4 regions of the Streptomyces sp. NPDC041968 genome follow, and region 2 is predicted to be linked to each of the others. Evidence: riboswitches for the same ligand, from Rfam matches in the RefSeq annotation. Region 2 holds a riboswitch; each other region holds the start of a gene.
What was found. A riboswitch is a leader RNA that binds a small molecule or an ion and turns the genes downstream of it on or off. The one in region 2 is predicted to bind cobalamin.
Positions count from the first base shown of each region.

Region 1: it holds a riboswitch for cobalamin, as region 2 does, so the genes downstream of both, ACZ6EG_RS00300 (cobalamin biosynthesis protein) here and ACZ6EG_RS19265 (ABC transporter substrate-binding protein) in region 2, are expected to answer to the same signal.
Region 3: it holds a riboswitch for cobalamin, as region 2 does, so the genes downstream of both, ACZ6EG_RS12595 ((2Fe-2S) ferredoxin domain-containing protein) here and ACZ6EG_RS19265 (ABC transporter substrate-binding protein) in region 2, are expected to answer to the same signal.
Region 4: it holds a riboswitch for cobalamin, as region 2 does, so the genes downstream of both, ACZ6EG_RS02595 (prenyltransferase/squalene oxidase repeat-containing protein) here and ACZ6EG_RS19265 (ABC transporter substrate-binding protein) in region 2, are expected to answer to the same signal.

Region 1 is NZ_JBVJCB010000001.1:52,208-59,590, reverse strand. Features, by position in the region: gene ACZ6EG_RS00305 (cobyric acid synthase) at 1-915, opposite strand, end outside; gene ACZ6EG_RS00300 (cobalamin biosynthesis protein) at 912-1,877, opposite strand; cobalamin riboswitch at 1,996-2,135, opposite strand; gene ACZ6EG_RS00295 (hypothetical protein) at 2,287-2,508, opposite strand; gene ACZ6EG_RS00290 (inorganic phosphate transporter) at 2,545-3,780, opposite strand; gene ACZ6EG_RS00285 (class II aldolase/adducin family protein) at 3,998-4,675, shown strand; gene ACZ6EG_RS00280 (alpha/beta hydrolase family protein) at 4,916-6,043, shown strand; gene ACZ6EG_RS00275 (hypothetical protein) at 6,210-7,383, shown strand, end outside.
Region 2 is NZ_JBVJCB010000007.1:277,077-284,459, forward strand. Features, by position in the region: gene ACZ6EG_RS19250 (deoxynucleoside kinase) at 532-1,188, shown strand; gene ACZ6EG_RS19255 (ABC transporter ATP-binding protein) at 1,244-1,999, opposite strand; gene ACZ6EG_RS19260 (FecCD family ABC transporter permease) at 2,098-3,162, opposite strand; gene ACZ6EG_RS19265 (ABC transporter substrate-binding protein) at 3,159-4,199, opposite strand; cobalamin riboswitch at 4,243-4,449, opposite strand; gene ACZ6EG_RS19270 (MFS transporter) at 4,519-5,721, opposite strand; gene ACZ6EG_RS19275 (FecCD family ABC transporter permease) at 6,111-7,268, shown strand; gene ACZ6EG_RS19280 (ABC transporter ATP-binding protein) at 7,270-7,383, shown strand, end outside.
Region 3 is NZ_JBVJCB010000004.1:355,534-362,916, reverse strand. Features, by position in the region: gene ACZ6EG_RS12620 (precorrin-8X methylmutase) at 1-671, shown strand, start outside; gene ACZ6EG_RS12615 (cobalt-precorrin-6A reductase) at 792-1,580, opposite strand; gene ACZ6EG_RS12610 (cobalt-precorrin-5B (C(1))-methyltransferase) at 1,620-2,738, shown strand; gene ACZ6EG_RS12605 (glyoxalase superfamily protein) at 2,753-3,106, opposite strand; gene ACZ6EG_RS12600 ((2Fe-2S)-binding protein) at 3,341-4,024, opposite strand; gene ACZ6EG_RS12595 ((2Fe-2S) ferredoxin domain-containing protein) at 4,073-4,477, opposite strand; cobalamin riboswitch at 4,524-4,707, opposite strand; gene ACZ6EG_RS12590 (ferric reductase-like transmembrane domain-containing protein) at 4,736-5,719, opposite strand; cobalamin riboswitch at 5,928-6,159, shown strand; gene ACZ6EG_RS12585 (GHMP family kinase ATP-binding protein) at 6,392-7,261, shown strand; gene ACZ6EG_RS12580 (cysteine synthase family protein) at 7,258-7,383, shown strand, end outside.
Region 4 is NZ_JBVJCB010000001.1:558,526-565,908, reverse strand. Features, by position in the region: gene ACZ6EG_RS02605 (energy-coupling factor transporter transmembrane component T) at 1-1,181, opposite strand, end outside; gene ACZ6EG_RS02600 (SCO2322 family protein) at 1,168-1,845, opposite strand; gene ACZ6EG_RS02595 (prenyltransferase/squalene oxidase repeat-containing protein) at 1,842-3,110, opposite strand; cobalamin riboswitch at 3,245-3,372, opposite strand; gene ACZ6EG_RS02590 (TetR family transcriptional regulator) at 3,363-4,043, opposite strand; gene ACZ6EG_RS02585 (glycosyltransferase family 4 protein) at 4,236-5,615, shown strand; gene ACZ6EG_RS02580 (class I SAM-dependent methyltransferase) at 5,609-6,343, shown strand; gene ACZ6EG_RS02575 (prenyltransferase/squalene oxidase repeat-containing protein) at 6,340-7,383, shown strand, end outside.

The sequences.
Region 1 (7,383 bases), on a different contig from region 2:
CACGATCACGAGATCGGCGTCCGCCAGCTCCTCCGGCCGGTCCACGAACCGCACCACGACCCCCGGTTCGGCGGCGAGCGCGTCCACGTCCGTGAAGTTGGACATCAACGGGACGGCGCACACGGCGACCCGCAGCACGTCCTCGCCGACCGGCGGCGCGACGACCGACTCCCGCACCGTCCCGCGCAGGGACACGCGCAGCCCGTCCTCCTCGTCGATCCCGAGGCCGTGCCGGAAGGGCAGCACGCCGTACGCCCGCCGCCCGGTGAGGCCGTGCAGCATGTCCAGGCCGGGCTCCAGCAGCGACACGTCGCCCCGGAACTTGTTGACGAGGAACCCGGCGACCAGCGCCTGGTCCTCGGACGACAGCAGGGCCACCGTGCCGAAGAAGGAGGCGAAGACGCCCCCGCGGTCGATGTCGCCGACGACCAGCACGGGGAACCCGGCGCCCCGGGCGATCCCCATGTTCACGATGTCGGTCCGGCGCAGGTTGATCTCGGCCGGACTGCCCGCCCCCTCGCAGATCACCGCGTCATACGTGCCCCGCAGCTCGGCCAGGCAGTCCAGCACCGTGCCGAGCAACTGCCGCTGGCGCCCGCCGTGGTAGCCGCGGGCGCTCATCTCGCCGACCGGCTTGCCGAGCAGCACGACCTGGCTGCTGCGCTCGCCCCCCGGCTTGAGCAGCACCGGGTTCATCAGCGCGGTCGGCTCCACCCGGCACGCCTGGGCCTGCATGGCCTGCGCCCGCCCGATCTCCGCGCCCTCGCGGGTCACGAAGGAGTTCAGCGACATGTTCTGCGCCTTGAAGGGCGCGACCTTGACGCCCTGCCGCACCAGCCAGCGGCAGATCCCGGCGGTGACGACGCTCTTGCCGGCGTCGGAGGTGGTGCCGGCGACGAGGAGGCCACCGCTCATGAGTCACGTCCCTTCGTGAGTGCCCGGCGTGCGAGCAGCCGTGCGCCGGCGCACACGCCCAGCGCCAGCCAGCCCACGCGCCGGGAGAGCCGGACGGCCCGGTCGATGTCGCCGGAACCGGGCAGGACGGCGCGACCGGCCGCCCCGTTGAGGACGGGCCGGTGCTCCACCCGCCCGCCGTAGGAGAGCGTCCCGCCGAGCCGCACGCCGAGGGCGCCCGCGAACGACGCCTCCACGGGGCCGGCGTTGGGGCTCGGGTGCCGCCCGGCGTCGGCACGCCACGCCCGTACGGCGCCCCGCGGATCGCCGCCGGCGACGGTGGCGAGGACGGCGGTCAGGCGGGCGCCGGGCCAGCCCGCGAGGTCGTCGAGCCGGGCCGAGGCCCACCCGAACCGGCGGTACCGGGCGGACCTGTGGCCGACCATGGCGTCCAGGGTGTTCACCGCGCGGAAGCCGAGCAGCCCGGGCACTCCGGCGACGGCGCCCCACACGAGGGCGCCCACCACCGCGTCCGAGGTGTTCTCGGCGACGGACTCGACGACGGCCCGGGCGATCCCGTCGGCGTCCAGGGCCTGCGGGTCCCGTCCGCACAGGTGCGGCAGCCGCGCCCGGGCCGCCTCGACGTCGCCGGCCTCCAGGGCCCGCCCGATGGCGTGCGCCTCCCGGGCGAGCGAGGTCCCGCCGACGACGGCCCAGGTGGCGGCGCCGGTCAGCGCGACGGATGCGGCGGGGGAGCGGCGTACGGCGCGTGCGGCGGAGGCCCCGAGGGCGGCGGCGCCACCGGCGCACAGGGCGGTGTGCAGCGCGCCCCGGCCCCGGTGGTCACGCCACAGCACCCGTTCCACGGCACCGGCGGCACGGCCGAACGCGGCGACCGGGTGCCCGCGGCGCGGATCGCCGAGGAGGAGGTCGCCGAGGAGGCCGGCGGCGGCGCCGTACGCGAAGACGCGTTCGGCGCGCACGGCTCAGCCGGCCGCGGGGCGGGGGAGGGTGTCGCTGGGGCACCCGGAGTCACCGGTGTACCTGGAACGGCAGCCGCGCATGGCGATACGTCCTCACTCAGGGTGTCCGCGCCCTGGCTGGAAGAGACCGGCGGTGAGAGTTCCTGGCTCCCGGGGATGGGCTCCCCGGTCACAGTGGCGGGACCGCGCCGGAATCGCACCGGGCTTCCTCTCCTGCCGCCGTAATGGCTCCGGCAGTCCACCACGGCCCGCGAACACCCGTCAACCTGGCGTTGACCTGCGACGGGGGAGTGTGCGAAGCCCCACACGCGGGTGGTGTGCGCCGGCACGCGAAGAGGCGGGGTGCGGGACGGTGGGTGTCCGTCCCGCACCCCGCCTCACGGGTGTGCGGTGATCGTTCGCGCGACGCTCAGGCGACGATCAGGTAGATGCCGTACGCCACCGCCGCCGCGCAGGCCGCGAAGCACGCGTACGCGCCGGTGACCGCGAGGGCCGCGGAGCCGCCCTGGGCGGTGGCCCGCTCCTGGCGGGAGAGGCCGACGATGCCGAGCGTGAACAGGCCCACCAGGATCACGGTGGCCGCGAGGCTGACTCCGAAGACGGAGCCGAGAGCTGCCCAGTCGATGCTCATGGAGGTTCGCTTCTTCCTTCGTACCCGGGGGCGGGCTCAGACGGTGGTGGTGGCCGACGGGGACTTGGCGTCGGGCGCGGCGGCCGGGACGGCGGCGGCCAGTTCCTCGGCCGCCCCGGTCGGCGGCGGGGAGACGGCGGCCATCGCCGTGGTCACCACACCGGACGGCTCGGGCTCGTCGATGACGTTGGTGTGGTCGACGACCTCGCGCCGGGAGACCTTCCAGATGGCGGCGCTGGAGGCGATCAGGAAGACGGCCACGAGGGCGGTGCCCCAGTCGCCCAGGCCGCAGACCCACTCGGCGATCGCGGCGACCAAGGCCGCGGCCGGCAGGGTCAGGCCCCACGCGACGAACATCCGGGTCGCCGTGGACCAGCGCACCACGCCGCCCTTGCGGCCGAGGCCCGCGCCCATCACCGCACCGGAGACCGAGTGCGTCGTGGAGAGGGAGAAGCCGAGGTGCGAGGAGGCCAGGATGACCGTGGCGGCGCTGGTCTGGGCGGCGAAGCCCTGCTGCGGCTGGAGGTCGGTCAGACCCTTGCCCATCGTGCGGATGATGCGCCAGCCGCCGAGGTAGGTGCCGAGGGCGATGGCGATGCCCGCGGACAGGATGACCCACATGGGCGGGTCGGAGTCCGGGGCGAGGGCGCCGCCCGCGACCAGGGCCAGGGTGATGATGCCCATCGTCTTCTGGGCGTCGTTGGTGCCGTGGGCCAGCGAGACGAGGCCGGCGGAGGCGATCTGCCCGGCGCGGTAGCCCTTCGCGGCGGCCTTGCCGTCGGCCTTGCGGCCGAGCCGGTACGTCAGCCGCGCGCCCAGCATCGCCGCGATGCCCGCGACCAGCGGGGCGGCGATCGCCGGGAGGAGGACCTTGGTGACGAGCACGTCGCCGTGGACCGCGCCGACGCCGGCCGAGGCGACGGCGGCACCGATCAGGCCGCCCATGAGGGCGTGCGAGGAGCTGGACGGAAGCCCGACCAGCCAGGTCAGCAGGTTCCAGAGGATCGCGCCGACGAGGGCGGCGAAGATGACCTCGGGACGGATGCCGGTCTCGTCGACGAGACCCTTGGAGATCGTGTTGGCGACCTCCACCGAGAGGAAGGCGCCGACAAGGTTGAGGACGGCGGACATCGCCACCGCCACCTTGGGCTTGAGCGCACCGGTCGAAATGGTCGTTGCCATCGCGTTCGCGGTGTCGTGGAAACCGTTCGTGAAATCGAACGCGAGTGCGGTTACCACCACAATCGCGAGGATCAGCGAGAAGCTTTCCATTTACCCAGGCAATCGTTCGAGGTCATTGGCTGGTCGAACGTAGGTAACCAGAGTGAACGGAAGATGAACTGGGATAGGCGTCGCAGTGACCGGAACGAGGGACGTCACCTTCCGCTCCGTGCCCGCGCCGATGCTCTGCGGAGACGTGCCTGGCAGGATCGCCGGGGATCGGTGATCGACGGGACGGCAGGGGTGCACGGCCTGCGGGGAGGAGCTGGTGACTGTGACGCGATCGACGGGCGGACGGGTGGACCCGGAGGTGGCCGAGGCCTGGGAGGTTCTCGTCGCCACGGCCCGGCGGACGGTGGCGGACGGACTGGTGGTCGGCACCTCCGGCAACGTCTCGGCGCGCGTCGGCGACACGGTGCTGGTCACCCCTTCGGGGGTGCCGTACGACCGTCTGGCGCCGGCCGACGCGACCGGCGTGGACCTCGACGGCCGGCAGGTGCTCGGGACGCTGGTCCCCACCAGCGAACTGCCCCTGCACCTCGCCGTGTACCGCGCCACCGACGCCCGGGCCGTCGTCCACACCCACGCCGTGCACGCGACGGCGGTCTCGCTGCTCGTGCCCGAACTCCCGCCGGTCCACTACATGGCCGCCGCGCTGGGCGGCCCGGTCCGGGTCGCCCGCTACGCGACCTACGGCACCGACGAACTGGCCCGCGCCGTGCTCGACGCCCTCACCGGCCGCACCGGCTGCCTCCTGCAGAACCACGGCACGCTCACCTACGGCGCCTCCCTGGACCAGGCCTACGACCGCACCGCCCAGCTGGAGTGGATGTGCCGCCTGTGGCTGACGGCCTCCGCGGTGCCGGGCCGCTCCCCGTCCCTGCTGACCGAGGAGCAGCTCGCCGAGGTGACGGAGCGGCTCCGGGGGTACGGCCAGCGGACCTGACGGCCCTGGCTCGGCGGTCACCGTGACGGCGGGCCACGACGGGAGAAGGCGGGAGAGGACGCCAGAAGGGGGACGAGACACGAACGGCCCCAAGGTCGTCGCTGGAGCCGAAGGACGCGGGCGTCCCGTCCGCACCGCGCACCCACCAGCACCACGGCACCGGCGCCCGGCCGCCCCGGACGGCACCGCCCGCCGCCGTCCCGGTGGCTTACTCCGCGGTCCCTCGGGAAACTGGGAAACGTGCGCATCCTCCCCGCGACGGCCGCTGCCGTCACCGCAGCCCTGGCCGCAGGGGCGGCGAGCGTCGCCGTCGGCCGGCTCGCCAGCGACGCCGCGCTCAAGGCGCCGCCGGGCAGGCCCCTGCCCACCGAACCCCGGCTCACCGTGCACGGCACCGCCGCCGGGCAGATCACCCTCACCCGGGACCTCGCCGCGCTCCGCCCCGGCCGGTACGGCCTGGCAGGCGACGGCTCCCACGCGGTGGTCGGACCGGTCCTCGGCGCCGTCGAACACGGCGCCGACACCGTCGTCCGCCGCCTCGAACGGGTCACGCACGGCACCCTCGCGGCCGGCGACCGCGCCTGGTTCACGCCGAACCTCCACGTCGGCAACCCGGGCACCGCCCTCGACCTCGAACACGCCGACGTCGAGGTCCCCGGCGAACTCGGCCCCCTGCCGGCCTGGTTCCTGCCCGGCTCCCGCCCGACGTGGATCATCGCCGTGCACGGACTGGCCGCCACCCGCGAACACGCCATGAACCTGATGGCCCCCCTGAGCCGGCGGCAGGTCCCGGTGCTCGCCCTCGCCTACCGCGGCGACGTCGGCGCCCCCTCCTCGCCGGACGGCCTGCACCACTTCGGGGAGACCGAGTGGCGGGACGTGGACGCGGCCGTCCGCTACGCCCTCGACCACGGCGCCCGCCAGGTCGTGCTGCTCGGCTGGTCCACCGGCGCCACCATGGCCCTGCGCACCGCCGCGCTCTCCGGCGTGCGCGACCGCATCGCGGGCCTCGTCCTGGACTCGCCGGTCCTCAGCTGGGAGACCACGCTGCGCGCCCTGGCCGCCGCCCGCCGGACCCCGGGCGCGCTCCTGCCGCTCGCCGTCCGCGCCGCCCAGGGCCGCGCCGGACTCCGCGCCGACCACGACGCCGGTACCGCCGGCCTGTACCGCCCGGCGGTCCCGACCCTGATCTTCCACGGCCCCGGCGACGCCGTGGCCCCCTGGCGGCTCTCCCGCCGCCTCGCCGACACCCACCCGCGACTGGTCGCCCTCCACACCGTCGAGGACGCCCCGCACGGTGCCATGTGGAACGCCGACCCCGACCGCTACGAGGAGACCCTGCGCCGTTTCATGACCCCGCTGGTGTGACCCCGGCGCCGGTGTCCCACCGCTCGCCGCTCAGGTTCCGTTTAGCGTCGTACCACTGGCCTGTTCCATGCGGTGACCCGCTTCAGGCCTCACACCTGCGCCGTCCCCGGAGCCCGACGGGGCATTCCGTTTGGGTTTTCGGACCGTCAACCGGAAGACTGCACCCGTGACGTCCCGTATCCCGCGCGACTCCAGGCTCCGACTCGTCCGCCCGCGACCCCTGGCCGCCGCCCCACCAGCGATGAACCAGCGGCGTCCGCGCCGCGCCGCGCCGCGCCCCCCGGAGGGCACACCGGTCCGGTCGGAACTGGCCAGAATGGCACGCTCCGGCCTGGCGGACGCGGCCCGAGTCGCCCGCTGGGCCGACAGCGCCCTCGGCCCCGGCCGCGGCAGCGCGACCGCCGACGGCAAGGCCACCCTCTCCGACGCGACCGCCGACCAGGCGGCCCGGGAGCTGGGCCTGACCGTGGCCCAGGTCCGCGCCGACTGGGACACCGCCCGGCTCGCCGGACTGGTCGAGGTGCACGGCGGCAGTGCCCGCCCCGGCTGGCGGCTGCGCGCCTGGAACCGTGACGACAGCGCCGTGCTGCGCGGCTGGGTCGCCCTCTTCGACGCCTGGTCGCTGGCCCACCCCGAGCCCGCCGGGCAGGAGCCCGCCGCCGTGGCCGAGGTCGTCTCCGCGATGCCCCAGGTGCTCTCCTTCCTCCAGCTGTCCGCGGGTCCCGTCCCGGTGGCGCAGCTCCTGGACCTGCTGGAGCAGCGCGTCACCGAACTGCGCACCGAACGCTGCGAGGTGCCCTACGGCCCCCGCCTGGAGCCGGGCATCCCGCAGACCCCCGCCGCCGAGCCGGCCCCGGAGACCGACCCCGGCACCCCGCTCGCCCCCCTCCTCGACTGGGCGCTGCGCGCCCTCGCCTCCGTCGGCGCCCTCACCTGCGGCGACGGACACGCCACCCTCACGCCGCTCGGCAACTGGGCGGTCTGGGTCAAGCTGGAGCAGATCTGCGTCGCCGCGCAGAGCCCCGCCGGCCACATCGAGCAGGCGGCCGAGGACATGCTCCGCGGCTGCGCCCAGCTCCGTCCGAACGCCGCCCGCGCCGAGTACCGCGCCTGGCTCGCCGCCCGCCCCGTCGGCAGCGCCGTCACCGAGCTGCTCGGCGCCGCCCGCGGCGACGACGCCCTGCTGCGCGGCCTCGCCTTCGAGGCGCTGCGCGTCGTCGGCGCCCCCGCCGAGCCCGACGTCCGCGCCGTCGTCGACGAGCCGACGCTGCGCCCGTACGCCCTGCTGTGGCTGGCCGAGCACGACGGGATCGACCCCGAGGACGCCCACGAGGTCCTCA
Region 2 (7,383 bases):
GGGGCGCATGGCGTGGACGAACGCGCCGGAGGACCCCCTTCGGGGGCGGTGCGGCGGGCGCGGACCCTGCCGAAGGGGTGGCTGCGCGCGCCCCGAGGCCCCGCGCCTGCCGCCCCGGACGCCAGGCGTCCCGGCGCGCGGAACACACGAGCACGGCGACGCCCGGCCCACGGGGTACCGGACGAGGCCGCCGGCGAGCCGGGTGACGCGGCGCGCACGGGTGGTGGGTGACGACGCTCCTGACGGGAGCGCCCTTGTGAGTCGAAGATACCGAAACCATCACCTTGTTTCATAGGGGGCCGACATCAGCTCGTCGACGACGCCCGGCCGGTCGGTCGCCGGCGCGTACCGGGACGCGGGGCCGGTCCCGGGCCGGTGCGCGGCGAGGGCGTCATCTATCCTTTTCGGTGCGCCTGCTGAGCGGTGGCGCGTCGCCCTGCGCGACATCGTCGGAGCAGTGGCTCCGGCCCCTCGGGACACGCCCGGTACCGCCCGGGCGGGGAGATTCCGAGAAAGAAGCGAGGTACGTCCGTGATCTGCGTCGGCGGCATGATCGGCATCGGCAAGACGAGCGTGGCCGAAATGCTCGCCAAGGGCCTGGGCAGCCAGGTCTTCCTCGAGAGCGTCGAGGACAACCCGATCCTCCCGCTCTTCTACACGGCGAGCCCCGAGGAGATCCGGGCGAAGCGCTACCCCTTCCTGCTTCAGCTCTACTTCCTGCAGACACGGTTCGCCTCGATCAAGGAGGCGTACAAGCAGCGCGACAACGTCCTCGACCGCTCCCTCCACGAGGACTGGTACTTCGCCAAGGTCAACCACGATCTGGGGCGGATCAGCTCCCTCGAGATGAGGGTGTACGAGGGGCTGCTCCACGAGATGATGCGCGAGATCGACGGCCTGCCGTACCGCAAGGCGCCCGATCTCATGGTCTACCTCAAGGCGGACTTCGCGACGGTGCTGCGCCGGATCGGGCTGCGGGGCCGGGACTTCGAGCAGGACGAGGGCCTCGTCGAGTACTACCGGACGTTGTGGTCCGGCTACGACGACTGGGTGTACGAGCACTACTCGGCCAGTGAGGTCCTCGTCGTCGACATGAACCGCACCGACGTGGTGAACGACCCCGACGACGCGGCCCGGGTGCTGCGGGAGGTACAGACGGCCCTGGCGGCGGCCAGGGCCCGCCTCTGAAACCGTCCGGCACCGGCCCCGGAACCGGCACCGCACCACGGGACCACGCCCGCTGTCACTTCCCGGCCACGGTGCCCAGGAAGCGGATGTGCGGCCGGTCGCCGGGGCCGGGACGGGTGACCGCGGCACGTACGCCGTAGACGTCGGCGATCAGGGACTCGGTCAGGGTCTCGCCGGGGGTGCCGGCGGCCACCACCCGGCCCTGCCGCAGCACCACGACCTGGTCGCAGTACATCGCCGCGAGGTTCAGGTCGTGGAGGGCGATCACGCTGGTGACGGGCAGCTCGGCGACCAGGGCCAGCAGGTCGAGCTGGTGCTGGACGTCGAGGTGGTTGGTCGGCTCGTCCAGCAGCAGCTCGCGCGGTTCCTGGGCCAGGGCACGGGCGATCTGCACGCGCTGGCGCTCCCCGCCGGAGAGCGTGTGCCAGGGCCGGTCGGCGCGGTCGGTGAGGCCGGTGCGCTCCAGGGCGGTGCGTACGGCCCGCTCGTCCGCCGCGGTCACGGGGGTCCAGGCGCGGCGGTGCGGGACGCGACCGAGGCGTACGACGTCGAGGACGGTCAGCTCGACGAGGGTGTCGGCATGCTGCTCGACGACGGCCACCCGCCGGGCCACGGCGCGGCGGCCCCAGTCGCCGAGGGGACGCCCGTCGAGGGTGACGACCCCGCAGGTGGGGGCGAGGACGCCGGACAGCAGCCGCAGCAGCGTCGACTTGCCGGAGCCGTTGGGGCCGAGCAGCCCGGTCACGGAACCGGGTCGCGGGGCGAGGCCGACGCCGTCGAGGACCAGCCGTCCGCCCAGGGCACGGCTCACGCGATCGGCGGCGAGGGTGGACGGCTCGGCGGGCGGCTGCCCCGCGGACGTCGGCCCGTGGGTCGTCCGCCCGTCGGTCCCCCGCCCGGCGCCGGCCGTCAACGCGTCCTCTTCGTGCGGTAGAGGACCAGGACGAACGCCGGAACGCCGACCAGCGAGGTCACCACGCCCACCGGCACTTCCTGGGGATCGAGGACGGTACGGGCCAGGGTGTCGGCCCAGACCAGGAAGACCGCCCCGGCGAGCGCGGTGACGGGCAGCAGCCGGGCGTGCCCCGGGCCGACCAGGGCCCGCGCGCCGTGCGGCAGGACCAGGCCGACGAAACCGATCGCGCCGGCCGAACCGACCAGCGCGGCGGTCAGCAGGGCGGTCACGCACAGCAGCACCAGCCGGGTCCGGGCGACCGAGACGCCCAGGGTCGCCGCGGCGTCCTGGCCGAAGGCGAAGGCGTCCAGGGTGCGGGCGTACCCGAGGCACACCACCAGGGCGAGCACCAGCACGGCCAGGCACAGCCCCACCTCGGTCCAGTCGGCCCCGCTGAGCGACCCCAGCAGCCAGAACAGCACACCCCGGGTGGTCTCCGCGTCGGCCGCCGTCGTCACCACGAACGACGTCAGGGCGGCGAACAGCTGCATCGCCGCCACCCCGGACAGCACCACGCGGTCCGTCGTCCCGCCGAGCGTGTGGCTGAGCAGCAGCACCAGCGCGAACGAGCCGAGCGCACCCACGAACGCGCCGCCGGAGACGGTCAGGGCGCCGCCGCCCGCGCCGAGGACGATCACGACGACGGCGCCGGTCGACGCTCCGGAGGAGACGCCCAGGACGAAGGGGTCGGCCAGCGGGTTGCGCAGCAGTGACTGCATCACCGCACCGCACACGGCGAGCCCGGCGCCGCACACCGCGGCGAGCACCGTACGGGGCAACCGCAGGTTCCAGACGATGCCCTCCCGGATCGGAGTCAGCTCCGTCGTCCCCCAGCCCAGGCGGGAGGCGACCACCGACCAGGCGTCGCCCACGCCGATGTCCGCCGGCCCGACGGTGATGGCCACGGCGACGGACACGGCGAGCACCGCGAGCCCGCCGCCCGCACCGGCCAGGCCGCGCAGCACACCGGCCGTGCCGTGCGGCCGGACCTTCCGGGAGGACCGCAGCGCGGTGGTCATCGGCCGAGGCCGTGCTCGCGCAGGGCCGCGGCCACCTTCTCGACGCCCTCGACCGTACGGATCGTGGGGTTCATGGCCTGCCCGCTGAGCAGCACGTACCGCTTCGCCTGCACCGCCTTCATGTTCCTCGTCGCCGGATGCGACTCCAGGAACGCGATCTTCTTCGCGGCCGACTCGGCGGTCTGCGACCTGCGGGTCAGATCGCCGATGACAAGCAGGTCGGGGTCACGGTCGGCCACCGTCTCCCAGTTGATCTGGGGCCACTCCTGCGTGCTGTCGTCGAAGACGTTCTTCGCGCCGAGCGCGTTCGTGATGATGCCGGGCGCGCCGCAGCAGCCCGCCATGTAGGGGGACTCCTGGTTCGCGAACCAGTACAGGACGGTGGCGTTCTCGGCGCCGGTCCCGGCGGCGGCCTTCGCCACCCGGCTCTCCAACCCGGAGACGAGCTTCTCACCCCGTTCCTCCACCCCGAAGACCCGCGCCAGTTCCCGCACTTCGCGGTAGACGGTGTCCATGGTCAGGGGCTCGCTCCGGGAGCCGTCGCCGTCGCCGGTGTTGTCCTTGCCCTCGCAGTCGGCGGGCGAGAGGTACGTGGGAACGCCGAGCTCCTCGAACTTCTCGCGGGGCGCCACCCCGCCCTTGCCCAGGGTGGAGGTGAAGGACGAGGCCACGAAGTCCGGTTCGGCGTCCAGGACCCGCTCGAACGACGGCTGGTTGTCGGCGAGCCGGGGCACCTTCTCGTTCGCCCGCTCAAGACCCTCCAGGACCGGGTCGGTCCAGGTGGCGGTCCCCACCATGCGGTCGGCCAGGCCCAGGGAGAGCAGGATCTCGGTGGTGCCCTGGTTCAGGGACACCGCCCGCTGGGGCGGGGCCTCGACCGTCACCTTCTGCCCGCAGTTGTCGATCGTGACGGAGCGCTTTTGGGCGCCGGCGGGCTTCCCGGACGAGCCGGAGCCCGAGCCGGAACCGCACGCGGTGAGCAACAGGGCCCCCGTCAGGAGCAGGACGGAACAACGGGCGGGACGTGACAGCTGCACGGTGTCGGTTTCCTCAACGTCGGGACCCAGGCGCGGGGTCCGTGCGAACGATCGGTCACCAGCAGGTCTTCGGACTCGGGGTCATCCCGGCGGGACGCCTTCCCGGACCCGGCCGTGACCGTCGTCCAGTGGCTGCTGCCCCGCCCGTCACCCTCACCGCTGCGCGTCAGTTCCGGATTCCCACCGGATTCCCTGACCCGTGCACGCGTAGGCCGCGTTCACGAGTGCGACTGGCGTCCGGAAGCTATCACAGCCCTCTCCCGTACGGTCCGACGGACCTTCGGGCCCCCCGTCCGGGGTGGCCCCTTCGCAGCGGCGCTCAGCGGGCGTCGTCGCGCCCTCGGGCGGCGGAGAAGGTGCGTGCGCTCGGCACCAGGGCGGCGACCGCGGGCGCCGTGAAGCAGACGACCGCGCAGCCCGTGAGCACCGCCGTGACGCCGAAGGCGTCGATGGCGGGGGCGATGAGGGCGAGCCCGACCGGGGCGAGTCCATAGGAGAGCAGGAAGTCCAGGGAGGAGACCCGGGCCAGTTTGTCCGGGGCGACCTCGCGCTGGGCGGCGGTGAACCACGGCACGTTGAACAGCTCGATGCCGACGCCCGCGACGGCGTACGCGGCCATCACGGCGGCCGGGTGCACGGGCAGTACGAGGCTGAGCGGGGCGAGTCCGTAGGCGGCGAGGCCGGCCAGGGCGGCCCAGCCGGGGGAGCGGGGACGCCAGCGGGCGATGAGCAGCGCACCGCCGAGCGCTCCGGCGGTGTACGCGGTCATCGCACCCGCGAGAACGACCTCGGTGCCGTACTCGTCCCGGCTGACCATGGGCAGGGCGACGCCGGTCGCGGAGTAGCCGGTGGCTATCACGGCCGTCAGGGCGCCCAGACCGGCGAGGAACCACGGGTGCCTGCGGGCCTCGCGGACCCCCTCCGCGAACTCGCCCAGGAGGGACGCCCTGCCCGCCCCGGCCGAAGGCTCCGCCGTGTCCTCCCCGGTCCCGGGCCGGGCGCCGCGTCCGGGCACGCAGGCCGCGACGAGCCAGAGAAGCCCGATGCCCACCAACAGGGCCCAGGTGTCCAGGAAGACGGCGAGCAGCGCGGCCGAGGAGGGGCCCACGAGGGTGGTGACCCGTACCGCCAACGTCATGGCGGCGTTGGCCTGTTGCCGGCGACCGGCGTCGACCACCTCGGCGGTCAGGGCCTGGTAGGCGGGTCGGCAGGCGCCTTGGCCGGCTCCGGCCACCGCGGCGGCCGCCGCCATCAGCAGCACCGAGCGGTCCAGGCCGAAGGCGATCACCGGCGCCGCGGCTCCGGCGGCGAGCCCCGCCCACAGCACGACACCCCGGCGGGAGTGCCGGTCGGCCAGGACCCCGGCCACGGGTACCGCGGCGAGGAAGCCGACCGTGCGGGCGGCGAGCAGCAGGCCGAGGTCGGTGGCGGTCAGGGTCCGGTCGAAGACGGCGAGACCCAGCACGAAGGGCAGGGCCCAGGTGGCCAGGCCGGACGCGGTGGCGCCCGTCCACAGGCGCAGGAAGGCCAGGTCGAGCAGGATGGAGCGCTGCTCACGGGGCGGGGACCCGGCGGGGGCGGGAGGGGCGGAGGGGCTGGGCACGAGGGGGCGCTCCTGTCCTGTCGGCGGCGGTGGATCGAACGCGGACCGGCTGCAACGCCCTTGTCGTACTGGGAGGTTGTCCGGCGGTACCGGCCTCGGCAGGCGGCGGGCAGCGCGGCGCGGACATCACACTATCGCAGTGATAATCATTTCCATTAGAGTGCTCCCGGTCGCTGCCTCGTGAGGGATGCCGTGGCCCTGTGTCCCGTTCCACTCGTCGGTCCGGACTGTCTGTCGGGGTCGGGGGCGTGCTAGGTTCACCATATGAAAACGATTTTCATTAGCGAGGGAAAGTGAAGGTCCCGCACATGCCTCCGCCTTCGGCCTCCGGGCCTTCGGTCGGTGAGGTCGAGACCCCGGCCGACCCGGCCGAGGCGCCGGCGCCCCGGCCCGCGGAGGCCGTGCGAGGCCGGCCGCGAGGTCGACTCGCCTCCCGTAAGGGGCTGTTGCTCGGCTGCTCGGCGCTGGTCGCCGTCCTGCTCGTGTCCGTCGTCGTCGCCATCGGGCTGGGCCCCGCGGTCGTCACCCCGGGGGAGACGGCCCGTCATCTGTGGGCGGCTCTCAGTGGCGGGCGGGTCGGCGCGGACGAGGTGACGACGTATCAGATCATCTGGCAGATCCGTACGCCGCGCGTGCTGCTCGCGGCGCTGGTGGGGGCCGGGCTGAGCGCGGTCGGTGTGGCGATCCAGGCCATGGTGCGCAACGCGCTGGCCGACCCCTTCGTCCTCGGTGTCTCCTCGGGCGCCTCCGTGGGTGCTGTCGGGGTCACCGTCACCGGAGGACTCGCGGCGCTCGGCCTCTACGCCGTCTCCGCCGGCGCCTTCGTCGGCGCACTCGTCGCCTCGCTCCTGGTGTACGCCGCCTCCTCCAGCAAGGGCTCGCTGTCGCCGCTGCGCCTCGTGCTGACGGGTGTGGCCATGTCGCTGGGGTTCCAGGCTGTCATGAGCCTGATCATCTACTTCGCGCCGGACAGCGAGGCGACCAGCATGGTCCTGTACTGGACCATGGGCAGCTTCGGAGCCGCGGCCTGGGGCGCGTTGCCCGTCGTCTCCCTCGTGGTGCTGGCCGGCCTGGTGCTCCTGTACCGGTACGGGCGGGCACTGGACGTCCTCTCCCTCGGCGACGAGACCGCCGCGAGCCTCGGCTTCGATCCCGACCGGTACCGCAAGGTGCTGCTGGTCCTCGTCTCGCTGGTGACGGGCGTCATGGTCGCCGTCAGCGGCGCCATCGCCTTCGTCGGCCTCGTCATGCCGCACGTGGTGCGGATGGTCGTCGGCGCCACCCACGCCCGCGTCCTCGCCGTGGCCCCACTGGTCGGGGCGATCTTCATGGTGTGGGTCGACCTCGCGGCCCGGACGCTGGTCGCCCCGCGCGAGCTGCCGCTCGGGGTCATCACCGCGCTGGTGGGGGTCCCCGTCTTCATCGCCCTGATGCGTCGCCGGGGCTACACCTTCGGAGCGCGCTGACGTGGACCTGAAACTCGATGAACTCTCCGTGGTGACGGACGGCAGGAGTCTCGTACGGGGACTCTCCCTGGACGTGCCGGACGGTCAGGTCGTGGGCCTCGTGGGCCCCAACGGA
Region 3 (7,383 bases), on a different contig from region 2:
CCCGTACGACGACGACCGAGAGCAGCGAGATCAGCATCGTGACCCCCTACGACTACGAGAAGGACGGCGCGGCCATCTACCGCCAGTCCTTCGCGACCATCCGTGCGGAGACGGACCTCGCGGCGTTGCCCGCGGGCGTCAGCCAGGTGGCGGTCCGGATGATCCACGCCTGCGGCATGGTCGACCTCGTGCGTGACCTCTCCTACACCCCCGCGGTGGTGGCGCGCGCCCGGGAGGCCCTGCGCGCCGGTGCGCCCGTCCTCTGCGACGTCCAGATGGTGGCCAGCGGCGTCACGCGCAGGCGGCTGCCCGCGGACAACGAGGTGCTGTGCACCCTGTCCGACCCGGCCGTCCCCGACCTGGCGGCGAGGCTCGGCACCACGCGGAGCGCCGCCGCGCTGGAGTTGTGGCGCGACCGGCTGGAGGGGGCCGTGGTCGCCATCGGCAACGCGCCCACCGCGCTCTTCCGGCTGCTGGAGATGATCGAGGAGGGGGCGCCCCGGCCGGCCGCCGTCATCGGTGTACCGGTCGGCTTCGTCGGTGCGGCCGAGTCGAAGGACGCCCTGGCCGCCCATCCCTCCGGCCTGGAGCACCTGATCGTCAGGGGCCGTCGCGGGGGCAGCGCCATCGCCGCCGCCGCGGTCAACGCGATCGCGAGCGAGGAGGAGTGAGCGGCGAGCTGTGCTGCGTCTGGCTCGGTGCCGGCGATCCGTCCCTGACGACCGTGCTCGCCGTCGAGGTGGCCGGGCTCGCGCGCTGCTCCCCGAAGAGGCCGTCCGGACGCCTCGCCGCTACCCGCAGACGTCAGGGCCGTGCCGCTCCGGGGGCGGGCGGCGTGCGTGGGCCTCGCGCACCCGGCGCACCGCCTGCTCGGGCTCGGTGACCACCGGCACCCCTCGGGGCACCGGAGGTCTGCGTACCACGACCACGGGCACACCGGCCTCTCGGGCGGCCGCCAGCTTCGGCGCGGTGGCCGCTCCCCCGCTGTCCTTGGTGACCAGGACGTCGATCCGGTGCCGGCGCAGCAGCTCGCGCTCTCCTTCGGGGGTGAACGGGCCGCGGTCCAGCAGGACCTCCATGCGCGGCGGCCGCGGCGGCTCGGGCGGGTCGACGGTCCGGACCAGGAACCAGAGGTCGGCCAGGTCCGCGAAGGCGGACAGGCCCGTCCGTCCGGTGGTCAGGAAGACCCGCCGGCCCAGGGAGGGCAGCAGCGCGGCGGCCCCTGCCAGGGAGCCGGTCTCGTGCCAGACGTCGCCCTCGGCCGGTTGCCAGCCCGGGCGGCGCAGCGCGAGCAGGGGAACATGTGCGGTGGCGGCGGCCCGCGCCGCGTGGAAGCTGATCGTGTCGGCGAAGGGATGAGTGGCGTCGATGAGCAGATCGACCCGGTGCTCACGCAGCCAGTCGGCGAGCCCCTCGGCACCGCCGAAGCCGCCGACGCGGACCTCGCCGGGCGGCGTCCGGGGCGCGGACACCCGTCCCGCCAGGGAGTTGGTGACCCGCAGCCCCGGCAGCGGTTCGGCCGCCAGCCGTTCGGCGAGGCGCCGGGCCTCCGTGGTACCACCGAGGATCAGCACGTGCACGACAGGTCCTTCATCCGAGTCCCTTCCTGGAAGTGAGGCATGAGAGGCGAGGCCGAGGGCGGTCGCAGCGCCCAACTGAAGCACACGGGGCTGCGCCCCGGCTGGACCACCGGTGCCTGCGCCACGGCGGCGACGACGGCCGCGTACACGGCGCTGCTCACCGGCGACTTCCCCGACCCCGTGACGATCACCCTGCCCAAGGGGCAGACCCCGTCGTTCGCGCTGGCGGCCGAGGAGCTGACGGAGGCGTACGCGACGGCGGGGATCGTGAAGGACGCCGGTGACGACCCCGACGTCACCCACGGCGCGCTGGTCCGGGCGACGGTACGGCGGTTGCCCGCGGGCTCCGGCGTCGTCTTCCGGGCCGGGCCCGGCGTCGGCACCGTCACCCGGCCCGGGCTGCCCCTGCCCGTCGGCGAACCGGCCGTCAACCCGGTCCCCCGGCGGATGATGCGGGACCACGTCGCCCTCGTCGCCGAGCGGTACGGCGGGGCCGGCGACGTCGAGATCACCCTCTCCGTCGACCACGGTGAGGAGATCGCCCGTTCCACCTGGAACCCCAGGCTGGGCATCCTCGGCGGCCTGTCCGTCCTCGGCACCACCGGTATCGTCGTCCCGTACTCCTGCTCTGCGTGGATCGACTCGATCCGGCGCGGGGTGGACGTGGCACGGGCGGCCGGACGCACGCACGTCGCCGGATGCACGGGGTCCACCTCGGAGAAGACGGTGGTCGCCGAGTACGGGCTGCCCGAGGACGCCCTGCTGGACATGGGCGACTTCGCGGGCGCCGTGCTGAAGTACGTACGACGGCACCCGGTGGACCGGCTCACCGTCTGCGGCGGCTTCGCCAAACTGTCCAAGCTCGCCGCCGGCCACCTGGATCTGCACTCCGCCCGCTCCCAGGTCGACCGGGGCCTCCTCGCCGAACTGGCCCGGCACGGCGGCGCGGACGAGGCCCTGGCCCACGCGGTGATCGGGGCCAACACCGGCCTCGCCGCCCTCCAGCTCTGCCAGGCCGCCGGGGTGCCCCTGGGCGACCTGGTCGCGACGGCGGCCCGCGACGAGGCCCTCGCGGTGCTGCGCGGGGCGCCGGTGAGGGTGGACGTGATCTGCATCGACCGTGCGGGCACGGTGGTGGGCCGCAGCGCGGTCGCGTGACCGCGGGGCCCCGCCTATGCGCCGACCGCGCTCACGCGCAGGCGGTTGCCGTCCGGGTCACGGAGTTCCAGCTCCCGCCCCCACGGCGCCTCGTCGGGGCGGACGCCGAACTCCCGGGCGACCGCGTCCAGATCGGCGACCCGCACGTACACCAGGGTGTCCGGCCGCGCGTCCCCCTCGTGCTCCGACAGGTACAGCCGGAGGCGACCGCGGGCGACCTCCGTGAACACCGGGAAGCCCGGTTCGAACCGGTGCTCCCACTGCTGGACGAAGCCCAGTCTCGCGTACCACCGCACGGACACCGCGGCGTCGCCCACCCGGAGGATCGGGATGACCTCCTCGGCGGACGCGCAGTGGTCAGCAGACATGACGCTCCCGCTCGGGCGAGCACAGGTGGCTGTCGCCGAACTGCTCGGCTCCCGGGGCCCGTCCGGCCATGATCACCGCAGTACGGACGTCCCCCGTCTCCTTCACCCTACCGGCGACCTCGTCGAGGTCCCGCGGGTGCTCGGCCCACCGGGCACCGGAGGAGGGCGGGCCGGGGCTGTCCGACCGCGCGAGCCCTGGCCTTCCACCGCCGGGAGGTGAGGCTGGCGCCCGCCTCACGCCAGCCCGCAGTCGCCGCACTTCGAACCGGCCGGCGCCCGGTAGTAGAGGCAGCAGCTCCTGCGGCGGAACGCGAGGTCGGGGCCGGTCAGCACTCCGGTGCCCGCCAGGCGTCCGGTGTCCAGCAGCGCGGTCGTCAGGTCGGTGAGCGGTCCGCGGACGGCGGGACGGAGCGCGAGCAGGGCCTGGGCGGCCCCCGCGAGCGCCGACGCGGAGTTGCCGTCCAGCAGACGCGGGGCGACCTTGACGCGCAGGCCGTGGGCCAGTGCCGACAGATGACCCGTCACCTGCTCGTACAGGGCGCGGACGGGATCGCCCTCGTCCCGGTCGACGTACCGGCCGGCCGGGCGGGGCACCCGCAGGGCCGGTCCGTCGTCGGCCCGCTGCAGGCCCTCCAGGTCGAGGACGATGCCGTGCAGGACGGCACAGGCCAGCACCGGTGACCAGAGGCGGGCGGCGTGGCCGAGTTGGGCGATGGACACGTCGACGCGCGGCTCCCGGGTGCGGTGACGGCGTGCGACGGCCGCGGCGAGGTCGGTGAAACCCGCGGCGTAGCAGCGGGCGACCGGATGCCAGCCGTCGTCCTCTCCGCCGACCCGCAGTGCGAAGAAGCCGCCGAGGCCCGCCACGTCGTGCAGGGCGGCGGTGACGGACGCCGTCGAGGCGCGGGCTGCGTGCACGTTGCTGTCCCTTTCTCCGGCTCCGTGTTCGTACGCTCCCTGTGACGGTCAGGAGGCCGGGCTCCGGCGCGGTGGTGTGATGGCGTACAGGTCGAGGATGTCCGGCCGGGGCGCGACGCCCGGTCCGCCGGCGCGTGCCCAGGCGGCGATGTCCTCGGTCGCGTCCGGGTCGTTGACCAGTCCCAGCCAGACGGGCCGGGCTCCGGCGGCCCGGCCCTCCGCGGAGGGCTGTACGACGATGACGTTGGCCTGTGCGCAGACGTCGAGGCAGTCGGAGACGCGTACCGGTACCGCGGCGCGCAGGCGCTCGGTCTGGGCCGCGTGGTCCACGCCGGGCACTTTGGGGGTGCCGCAGCAGCAGTCGCGGCACACGACGACGCGGCACGGCACGCGGCCGGTGGCCGTGGCGGTCCTCGCGTCGTCCGTCGTTCGTCCGGCCGGCGTTGCGGGCATGCGGTGCCGTCCCTCTCTCCGGGGAGATCCGCCCCGGTGGTCCGTCGAGGAGGCGACCGCGTGAGTCTCCTGGCTCTCGGGTCGATGCTCGTCCCGGCCTTCCCACCCGTCGCTGGGCGGTGGCCTGTCGGGAGTCGCTCGCCGATCACAGTGGCGGGACCGCGCCGGATTCACACCGGCTTCCTCGTTCCGCCGTCGCCTTTGTCGCCGGCCATCCTGCCATCCCGGAACGCCGTGCCGCCCGCCCGGTGCCGGCCGTCAGTCCGTTTCCTGGGTGTGCGGGGCCGTCGCGGGCGGATCGTCCGGACGGGCCCGTCCGCCGTCACGGCCCGACACCACCACGATGACCAGCCCGATGACGACGGCTCCGGCGACGACCCGTCCCGCCGCCCGCACCCACCACCCCGGCCGGGTCGCGCCCTCGCCCGCGGGACCCAACCGCTCCGCCCGCCGGGCAGGTCTCAGCAGCCGCAGCAACAGCAGTGCGGCGATGGGAAGTTGCAGCAGCCACAGCACGGTGCGCGGCCACTCCCCGTACCAGACGTTGGTGCCGTACAGCAGCGTGTGCCACACGCTCAGCACGTAGACGACGATCACGAAGCGGTGCAGGCGTCGCCAGGTCCTCGCTCCGAAGCGGTGCCGGACGTAGAACAGCAGCCCGAGCGGGACCGCCAGGTACAGGGCGCCCTGTCCGATCGGGATGGCGATCCGGCCGGTGCCGGAGTCGTACCAGAGGGGGACGAAGCTGTCGGCGAAGCCCACCCACAGCCGCTCGGCCCAGTCCAGTGCCGTCTCGTAGCGCACGAGTTCCGCGGCGAACATCAGCGCGTGCGCGAACATCAGCGCCATCGTGGTCAGGCTCGTGGTGCGGTGCCAGCGCTCCAGCACCTGCCGGGAGACCGGCAGCCGGGCGGGGCGCGGCCCCGACAGCAACAGGCCGAAGATCACCGTGCACCAGGCCCACAGCAGTCCCGACCAGCCGAAAGCCTGGCTGAGCAGGTACATCCAGTAGGTACGGGCATCGTCCATGAACGGCATCACCGCGACGGTGTCCGAAGCACCCGACTCCATGCGCGCCCACAGCAACGCGAAGACGAGCGCCGTCACCACCACCGCCGCGGTGGCGTCCGGCAGGGCGGAGCGAAGATCGGCGCGCAGAGCGACGCGGTCACCGGGAGGGCGCGGCAGTCCGGGCGGGGTCCCTACCGCCCCGTCCTCGTCCGGCCTGGTGTCTGACGTCATCAGGGGCCTCCCGGGCACGGGCCACCGCGGCAACGGTGTGCGTGTGTCGTGAGGCAACAAGTCTGGCTGATGGGGCGAGGAACCTCAGAGGTGCTATCCGGCCAGAGCCGTCACGACAACGACACCCGGAGACCCACCTGTTTCTGCCTCCCCTCCACTTTCAAGACAACCGCCGGAGCCCTACTTTCGCAGGGGTCAAGAGCCCCTCTACGCTGATGCACGCAGTCGGTTCGCGCCTCCCGTCCGCCCGGACGCCCGAAGCGTGACGCAAGAGGGAACCCGGTGCGAGTCCGGGGCTGTCCCGCAGCGGTGAGTGGGAACGAGAGCCGTCGATGTCACTGGGCCCGTGTCAGGGCCGGGGAAGAGACGGCCGGTAGGTGTCCGCCCTCCCGGCGGACGTGCCCGCGAGTCCGAAGACCTGCCACTGCGCCCGCGTCCCGCGCGGGCTGTGCACGTGACCTCGTGGACTGGGTCGGCGGTATGGGCGGTCGTACGTCGTGCGTGTGGCCGCGCCTCCCTCCCTGTCGGTGTTCAAGGCCCGGTACGGAGGAGGACGGTGTGCGGGATCCAGCCGGTTCGCGGCGGCCGTACCGGCCCCGGGCCGACACGCCGTCCGACGGACCGGGGCGCACCCTCCCCGGCCCCGGCGCGGGCGCTCCGCAAGAACCGGACGTGTCCGACGGCACGGTGTCCGGTGTCTGCCACGGCACTCTGGGCGAGCTGTACCAGGGCCCGTTGCGAGCGGGCTCCGATCCCGAGATCGCCGTGGTGTCCTTTCCGGTGGACCGTCACTCCTGGGTGTACTTCACCCCGCGGACGGCGACCGGGGCACCGCGACCGTCGGCGCTGGGGGAGAAGTCGGCGACGGCGGCCCGGCTCTTCCTGGACCACTACGGCCTCTCCCTGCCCCCGGGCGACTGGCACACCCACTCCGAACTGCCGGTGGGCGTGGGGATGGCCAGTTCGACGGCGGACATCGTGGCGACCCTGCGCTGTCTGTTCCGCGTCTTCTCCCTGCCGTACGACGCGGACGTGGTCCTCGGCGTCCTGGCGGACATCGAGCGCGCCGACAGTGTCTTCCTCGACGAGTTCGCCCTGTATCTCAGCGGCCGGCACCGGGTGGTGCGGCGACTCGGCCCGGACATCGGGTTCCACACCGCCTTCGTCACGGAACCCGGCACCGTGGACACCGCCGCCGTCACTCCCCTCCTGCTGGACCACTACCGGCGCCGCGGCGACGAGTACCAGCGGTGCCTCACCGATCTGGTGAAGGGCTTCGACTCGGGCGACCCGGCCGCCGTCGCCCGGGCCGCCACGGTCAGCGCCGCGCTGTCCCAGGAGGTGCTGCCCAAGGCGACCTTCCCCAGCCTGCGGGCCCAGCGTGAGCGGTTCGGCGCCGACGGCGTCTTCGTCGCCCACACCGGCTGCCTGGCCGGCTATCTCTTCACCTCGCGCCCCCGCGCCGAGGTCAAGTCCGAACTGTCCGCGTTCTTCCGCTCGCTCGGCCACCAGTGCACCTTCGCCCAAGGAGGCTACGGGTGATCCACCCCCACATCGCCGACGCCCTGAAAGTCCCCGACCTCGTCCGGCTCACCGACGGCCTGGTCCTGCTGCGGTTCGAGTCGATGAAGATCTACTCGGCCCTGGCCGCCGTCCGCCACCTG
Region 4 (7,383 bases), on a different contig from region 2:
AACGCCGGAAGCAGGCCGATCAGTACGGCCGCCGCCGGCCACAGTGGCAGGGTGGGGGCGACCAGGGGGACCACTCCGGGGTGCAGGGCAGCCGGCTCGCGGGCGGCGGCGAGGAACATCAGGGCCGCGACCGCGACGCCGGAGGCGGTGACCAGCCAGGCGCGGGCGTCCCAGCGGTCGGGGCGGTAGCGGGTGCGAACGGTCCGGCGACCGCCGAGCCACAGCCCGGCCAGGGCCGCGGCGACGCCGAGCACGAGCACCGGGACGCCGTACGTGCCGCCCGCGGCGGTCAGCAGCCCGTACGTCCCCGCGCAGACGCCGAGCAGGCCGCCCAGGGTGAGCGCGGCGGTGGTCCGGCGTACGGGGGCGGGGACCTGGGCGGTGCGGCCGTAGCCGCGGGCGTCCATCGCGGCGGCGAGGGCGACGGAGCGCTCCAGCGCGCCCTCCAGCACCGGGAGTCCGACCTGGAGCAGGCCGCGCACACCCCTGTCGGGTCGCCCCCGCAGGCGGCGGGCGGCGCGCAGGCGCTGGACGTCGGCGATGAGGTTCGGGGCGAAGGTGAGGGCCACGACGACGGCCACGCCCATCTCGTACAGGGCGCCGGGGAGGGACCTGAGGAGGCGGGAGGGGTTGGCGAGGGCGTTCGCGGCGCCCACGCAGACCAGGAGGGCGGCCAGCTTCATCGCGTCGTACAGCGCGAAGGCGAGGCCCTCGGCGGTGACCCGGCCGCCGAGCCGGATGCCCTGCGCCCAGTCGGGGAGGGGGACTTCGGGGAGGGTGAAGAGGGTGTGCGTGCCGGGGATGGGGGAGCCCAGGACGGTGGTGAACAGCAGGCGGATGACCAGGACGGCCAGGGCGAGCTTGACGAAGGCGCCGTAGGAGCGGGACCAGGGGGCGTGGGGGCGGCGGGTGATGACCACGTAGGCGGAGACGGTGACGAGGAGGGCGAGGAGGAGGGGGTTGGTGGTGCGGGTGGCGGCGGTGCCGAGGGCCAGCGCCCAGAGCCACCAGGCGCCGGGGTGCAGGCTCTCGGGGCGGTGGCGGGGGGCGGGGCCGCCCGCCCGGGCCGCCGGAGCCTCCCCGGCGGGTGCGTATCCGGCCTCCGCCCGGGTCGCGGCGGTGCGACCGCCCGCGGCCGGGACGTGCGCCGGGGTGCCGGGGGCAGGGTCAGTCGGTGGCATTCCGGCGCCGCCTCGCCTGCCAGGTCGCCGCTCCGGCGAGGACCGCCACCAGGGCGATGCCCGCGTAGAGGCCGACCGAGGGGCCGTCGTCGTCCCGGGTACTCGTCCCGTCCGCGGCCGCCGTCGCCGTCGGCTGCTCCTTCTTCCCCTCCTGCTTCTGCCCCTGCCCCGACACCTGGTCGCCGCAACCCGCCTTCGGGTACCCCGCGATGGCGCACAGCAGGGCGTTGGTGTCGTAGCGCAGGGGGCCCGCGACGGCGGCCAGGGCGTCGGCCGTCGTCGCGTCGGGGGAGACCCGGGCGCAGGCCGTGCGCGGAGCCGGTGGGTTCTCGCCGGCCGGGGCGTCGGACGCGGTGCCGAAGTCGAGGACGAGGGCGACGCGCTTGCTGCCGTCCTCGGCCGGTGTCTTCGCGCAGATCGACGCGAAGCCGGCGGTGCCGCGCGGCTGGGCCGCGTCGTCCGAGTTCTCGCTCACCGAGAAGCGGAAGCCCTGGACGTCGCCGTCGGAGGGGCGGACGAGGGACGGGCCCTGGGTGGCGTAGATCCACCGGTCGCCGTCGCGGTCCCAGAAGGACCAGTAGCGGTAACCGGCGGCCTGCGCCTGGCCCGCGGTCCCGATCAGCAGGAACGCGGCCAGGAAGAGGAGGACGACGCGGCGCCTCACGGCTGCCGCTTCTTGTTGCGGCCGCTCAGCAGGAAGCCGACGCCGATGCCGAAGACCAGGCAGACGCCGACGAACCACCAGACGCCGAAGCCGGAGTCGTCCTTCTCGTCGTTCTCCTTCGCACCGTCCTCGTCGCTCGCGGTGGCGCTGTCGCTCACCTTGCCGCCCTGCGGGCTCGGACCCGTCGCGTTCAGCGCCGCCACCAGGTCGGTGCCGCCGAAGGCACGCGGGTCGGTGCCGGTGGCGTGGGCGGCGAGGATCAGCTGGGCGTAGGCGGCCGGGCCGCTCTGCGCGGCCCACTTGGCGCTGTTCTTCTCCAGCCACGCCAGCGGCTTCGCCGCCTGGTCGGCACCGCCCTGCGCGGCGAGTGCGACGACCGCGTCGGCGGTGTTGCCGTAGTCGGGCTGGTCGGCGGAGCCGCCGAGGGCGGACGTGAGGTGGCCCTTCTCGGCGACGGCCGCGGCGAGGTGGGCGGCGCCGTTCGCGGCGGCCTGCTCGCGGGTGGGCTTCTTCGCGTCGGTGCAGGTGGCGGCGGCGGACTTCGCACCGGCCTCGGTGACCAGGCCCTTGCCGAGCGCGCCGAGGACACCGGCGGCCGTCGCGTCCGCGTTGGCGAGCAGCTTGCCGTCCTTGTCGGGCTGGAAGGCGAAGGCGCCCGCGCCCTTGTCCGCGGCACAGGGCAGCGCGAACGTCAGCAGGGCGTCGTACGGCGACCTGCCGTCCTTGACGACCTGCTCGGGGTCGCTCTCCGTGGCGGTCAGCGCGCCGATGACGACGGACGTGGAGTTGGCGTCGCTGGGGCCGCCGGGGGTGTAGCCCCAGCCGCCGTCCTCGTTCTGCACGGACTTCAGCCACTCGAGGGCGGACTCGACGACGTCGCCGTGCCCGCCGACGGCCCACAGCGCCTGGACGGCGGCAGCCGTGCTGTTGGTGTCGACCATGGTCTTGGCGTCGCAGGCCTTGGCCGGGTCGGCCCGGTACGGGGCGAAGGCGCCGCTCGCGCACTGCTGCCCGGTGAGCCACTCCACGGCGGCCGGCGACGGGACCACGCCCACGGTGTCCTGGGCGAGCAGCGCGAGGGACTGCCGCCAGACGCCGTCGTACTGGGGGTCGGCGGTGCCGTACAGCCCGGAGGACCCGGACGTGGCCGGGGCGGACGCGGAGGCGGACGGTGACGGATCGGCGGCGACCGCGGGCGCGGCGGCGGCGCCGATCACGGCTATGGCGGCCAGGGCCGCGGCGCTGCTGCGACGGCGGACGTTCATGATCGGCGGGTGCCTTTCCCTGCGCGGAGTCGGGCAGCACGGGCACCCCCGGGCGGCTCGGCCCCGTATGCCTCGACGGTGCCCGTGCGCCGGCGGGTGCCGGACACGTGAGCCGGTCACGTCCGCCCGGGGCAGTCCGGCTCACCGGCCGCGCGGGCCCTCACGGGGTGCGGCGAACGGCTCACGGTTGCGGGTCAGCGCCGGAATTGCACCGGCTTCCCCCCGTACGGGTGTGATGACGACGCGGCCACTTTACCCGGAGGCGACAGGGCCGGTCCGGGGCGCCCGTCCGCCCGCCCCGGGGCCCGCCAGGTCGATCAGCCGGCACACCGTCTCGATGTCCGCGCCCACCTGCGCGAGCGACGCCCGGCCGGAGAGCCAGGCGATCAGGGTGGAGTGCCAGGTGTGCTCGACGACGCGGACCGCGGAGAGCTGCTCGGCGGTGGGGGCCTCCGGTCCGCCCATCGCGTCCAGGATGATCGCCGTGGTCTGCCGGGAGACCTGGTCGACCTCCGGGGAGACGCTGCGGTCGGCGAAGGTCAGGGCCCGGGTCATCGCCTCGGCCAGCCGTGGTTCGCGTTGCAGGGCGGCGAAGGCCCGCATCAGCGTCTGCGCCACCCGGTCGGCCGCCGTGGCCCCGGTCGGCGGGCTCTTGCGCAGGGTGCCGTGCAACTGCTCCAGCTGGTCGTGCATGGTCGCGACCAGCAGATGGACCTTGGACGGGAAGTACCGGTAGAGCGTGCCGAGGGCGACCTGCGAGGACTCCGCTACCTCCCGCATCTGCACCGCCTCGAAGCCGCCCCGGCAGGCCAGCCGGGCGGTCGCGTGCAGGATGCGGCGGCGCCGGGCCCGCTGCCGCTCGGTGAGCGGCGGGCCGGCGGGCCGACGCGCCGGACGGGAGGCTTCCGCTTCCGGGTTCTCCACCTCGGCCACCTCCTCCCCCTCGTCCGGCCCGCCGGGCGCCGCACGGGGCGCCCGGCCGTGGCGTGAATCACCTGATCCACTCGTCACAGCGCACCTACCTGCCGGTAGATTCGGAGCCTCTGACGATCAAGTCTGAAACTTGTTCTAGATTAACGTCCCGGCATAGTGTCGCGGGACAATGCAGTGAGAAGGGGGCCCCGAGTGACCGCTGAGGCCAGTCGGACGGGTGCCCGTCCCGAGCCCGCCGCCGACGGCATGCGACCGCTCCGCATCGCGCTCCTCACCTACAAGGGGAACCCGTTCTGCGGCGGCCAGGGCGTCTACGTGCGTCACCTCTCCCGCGAACTGGCCCGCCTCGGCCACCGGGTGGAGGTCATCGGCGCCCAGCCCTACCCCGTGCTGGACGAGGGTCTCGGGGACCGGCTGTCCCTCACCGAGCTGCCCAGCCTCGACCTCTACCGCCAGCCCGACCCCTTCCGCACCCCGAAGCGCGACGAGTACCGCGACTGGGTCGACGCGCTGGAGGTCGGCACGATGTGGACCGGCGGCTTCCCCGAGCCGCTGACCTTCTCGCTGCGCGCCCGCCGCCATCTGCGCGCCCGCCGCGGCGACTTCGACGTCGTCCACGACAACCAGACCCTCGGCTACGGGCTGCTGGGTGACGTGGGCGCCCCCCTGGTCACCACGATCCACCACCCCATCACCGTCGACCGGCAGCTCGAACTCGACGCCGCGGACGGCTGGAAGCGCCGGTACTCCGTGCGCCGCTGGTACGCCTTCACCCGCATGCAGAAGCGCGTCGCCCGCCGCCTGCCCTCGGTGCTCACCGTCTCCGGCACCTCCCGCCGGGAGATCATCGACCACCTCGGCGTCCGGGACGACCGTGTCCACGTCGTCCACATCGGCGCCGACACCGACCTGTTCTCGCCCGATCCGTCGGTGCCCGTGGTGCCGGGCCGGATAGTGACGACGTCCAGCGCGGACGTGCCGCTCAAGGGCCTGGTCTTCCTCGTCGAGGCGCTGGCGAAGACGCGCACCGAGCACCCCCGCGCGCACCTCGTCGTCGTCGGCAAGCGGCCCGCCGAAGGGCCCGTCGCGCAGGCCATCGAGCGGTACGGGCTCGAAGGCGCCGTCGAGTTCGTCAAGGGCATCACGGACGCCGAACTGGTCGACCTGGTGCGCTCCGCCGAGGTCGCGTGCGTGCCGTCGCTGTACGAGGGGTTCTCGCTGCCGGCCGCCGAGGCCATGGCGACGGGCACAGCGCTGCTGGCCACCACCGGCGGGGCCGTCCCGGAGGTCGCCGGACCCGACGGGGAGACCTGCCTCGCGGTGCCGCCGGGCGACGCGGGCGCTCTGGCCGCCGGGTTGAACCGGCTGCTCGGCGACCGCGAACTGCGGGTACGGCTCGGCGCGGCCGGCCGCGAACGCGTGCTGCGGCACTTCACCTGGGCCCGCGCCGCCGAGGGCACGGCCGCCCACTACCGCGAGGCCGTCGGCCCCCTTGCGACCTCCTCCGGGGCCGTCCCCGCGGTCCCCACCAGTGACACCGGCGTCTACCCCGAAAGCAGGGCCACGTGCTGACCGTCGACTTCTCCCGGTTCCCGCTCGCCCCGGGCGACCGCGTGCTGGACCTCGGCTGCGGGGCCGGCCGGCACGCGTTCGAGTGCTACCGGCGCGGCGCCCGGGTCGTCGCGCTGGACCAGAACGCGGAGGAGATCCGCGAGGTCGCCAAGTGGTTCGCGGCGATGGAGGAGGCCGGTGAGGCCCCGGCCGGCGCCACCGCCACCGCGATGGAGGGCGACGCGCTGGCCCTGCCCTTCCCGGACGAGTCCTTCGACGTCGTCATCATCTCCGAGGTGATGGAGCACATCCCCGACGACAAGGGCGTCCTCGCCGAGATGGTCCGCGTCCTCAAGCCCGGCGGGCGCATCGCGATCACCGTGCCCCGCTACGGCCCCGAGAAGGTCTGCTGGACCCTCTCCGACGCCTACCACGAGGTCGAGGGCGGCCACATCCGCATCTACCGCGCGGACCAGCTCCTCGCCCGCATCCGCGAGGCGGGCCTGAGGCCCTACGGCACCCATCACGCGCACGCGCTGCACTCGCCGTACTGGTGGCTGAAGTGCGCGTTCGGCGTCGACAACGACAAGGCGCTGCCCGTGCGGGCGTACCACAAGCTGCTGGTCTGGGACATCATGAAGAAGCCGCTGGCGACACGGGTCGCCGAGCAGGCGCTGAACCCGCTGATCGGCAAGAGCTTCGTGGCGTACGCGACCAAGCCGCACCTGCCGCCGGTGGACGCCGCGTGACATCGCCCCACAGCCCCCACAGCCCTCGCACCCCCCGAACCGAACACCTGGTACTGCCCGGCGTCCTCACCGACGCCGAGGCCGCCGCGACCGTCCGCGGCATCCTCGCCGCGCAGCGCGAGGACGGCGCCATCCCGTGGTTCCGCGGGCACCACCTCGACCCGTGGGACCACGTCGAGGCCGCCATGGCGCTGGACGCGGCCGGCGAGCACGAGGCCGCCGAGCGGGCGTACGAGTGGCTGGCCCGGCACCAGAACCCGGACGGCTCCTGGTACGCGGCCTACGCCGACGGCGACTTCGGCGACGTCACCGACCGCGGCCGGGAGACCAACTTCGTCGCCTACGTCGCGGTCGGCGTCTGGCACCACCACCTCGCCACCGGCGACGACACCTTCCTGGACCGGATGTGGCCCGTCGTGCACGCGGCGGTCGAGTTCGTGCTGGGCCTCCAGCAGCCGGGCGGGCAGATCGGCTGGCGGCGCGACGACGACGGCACGGACGCCACCGACGCCCTGCTGACCGGCAGCTCCTCCATCCACCACGCGCTGCGCTGCGCGCTCGCCATCGCCGAGCAGCGCGAAGAGCCGCAGCCCGACTGGGAGCTGGCGGCGGGCGCACTGCGGCACGCCATCCGCCGCCACCCGGAGCGGTTCCTGGACAAGGGCCGCTACTCGATGGACTGGTACTACCCGGTGCTGGGCGGCGCGCTGACCGGCACCGAGGCGAGGTCCCGCATCGCGGAGAGCTGGGACCGCTTCGTAGTCCCGGGCCTCGGGGTGCGCTGCGTCGTCCCCAACCCGTGGGTCACGGGAGGGGAGTCGGCCGAACTCGCGCTCGCCCTGTGGGCGGTGGGCGAGTCCGACCACGCCCTGAAGATCCTCCAGTCCATCCAGCACCTGCGGGACGCGGACAGCGGCCTGTACTGGACGGGCTACGTCTTCGACGACGACGCCGTCTGGCCGCGGGAACTGACCACGTGGACGGCCGGCTCCGTGCTGCTCGCCGTGGCCGCGCTCGGCGGACACGAGGCGACCTGCCAG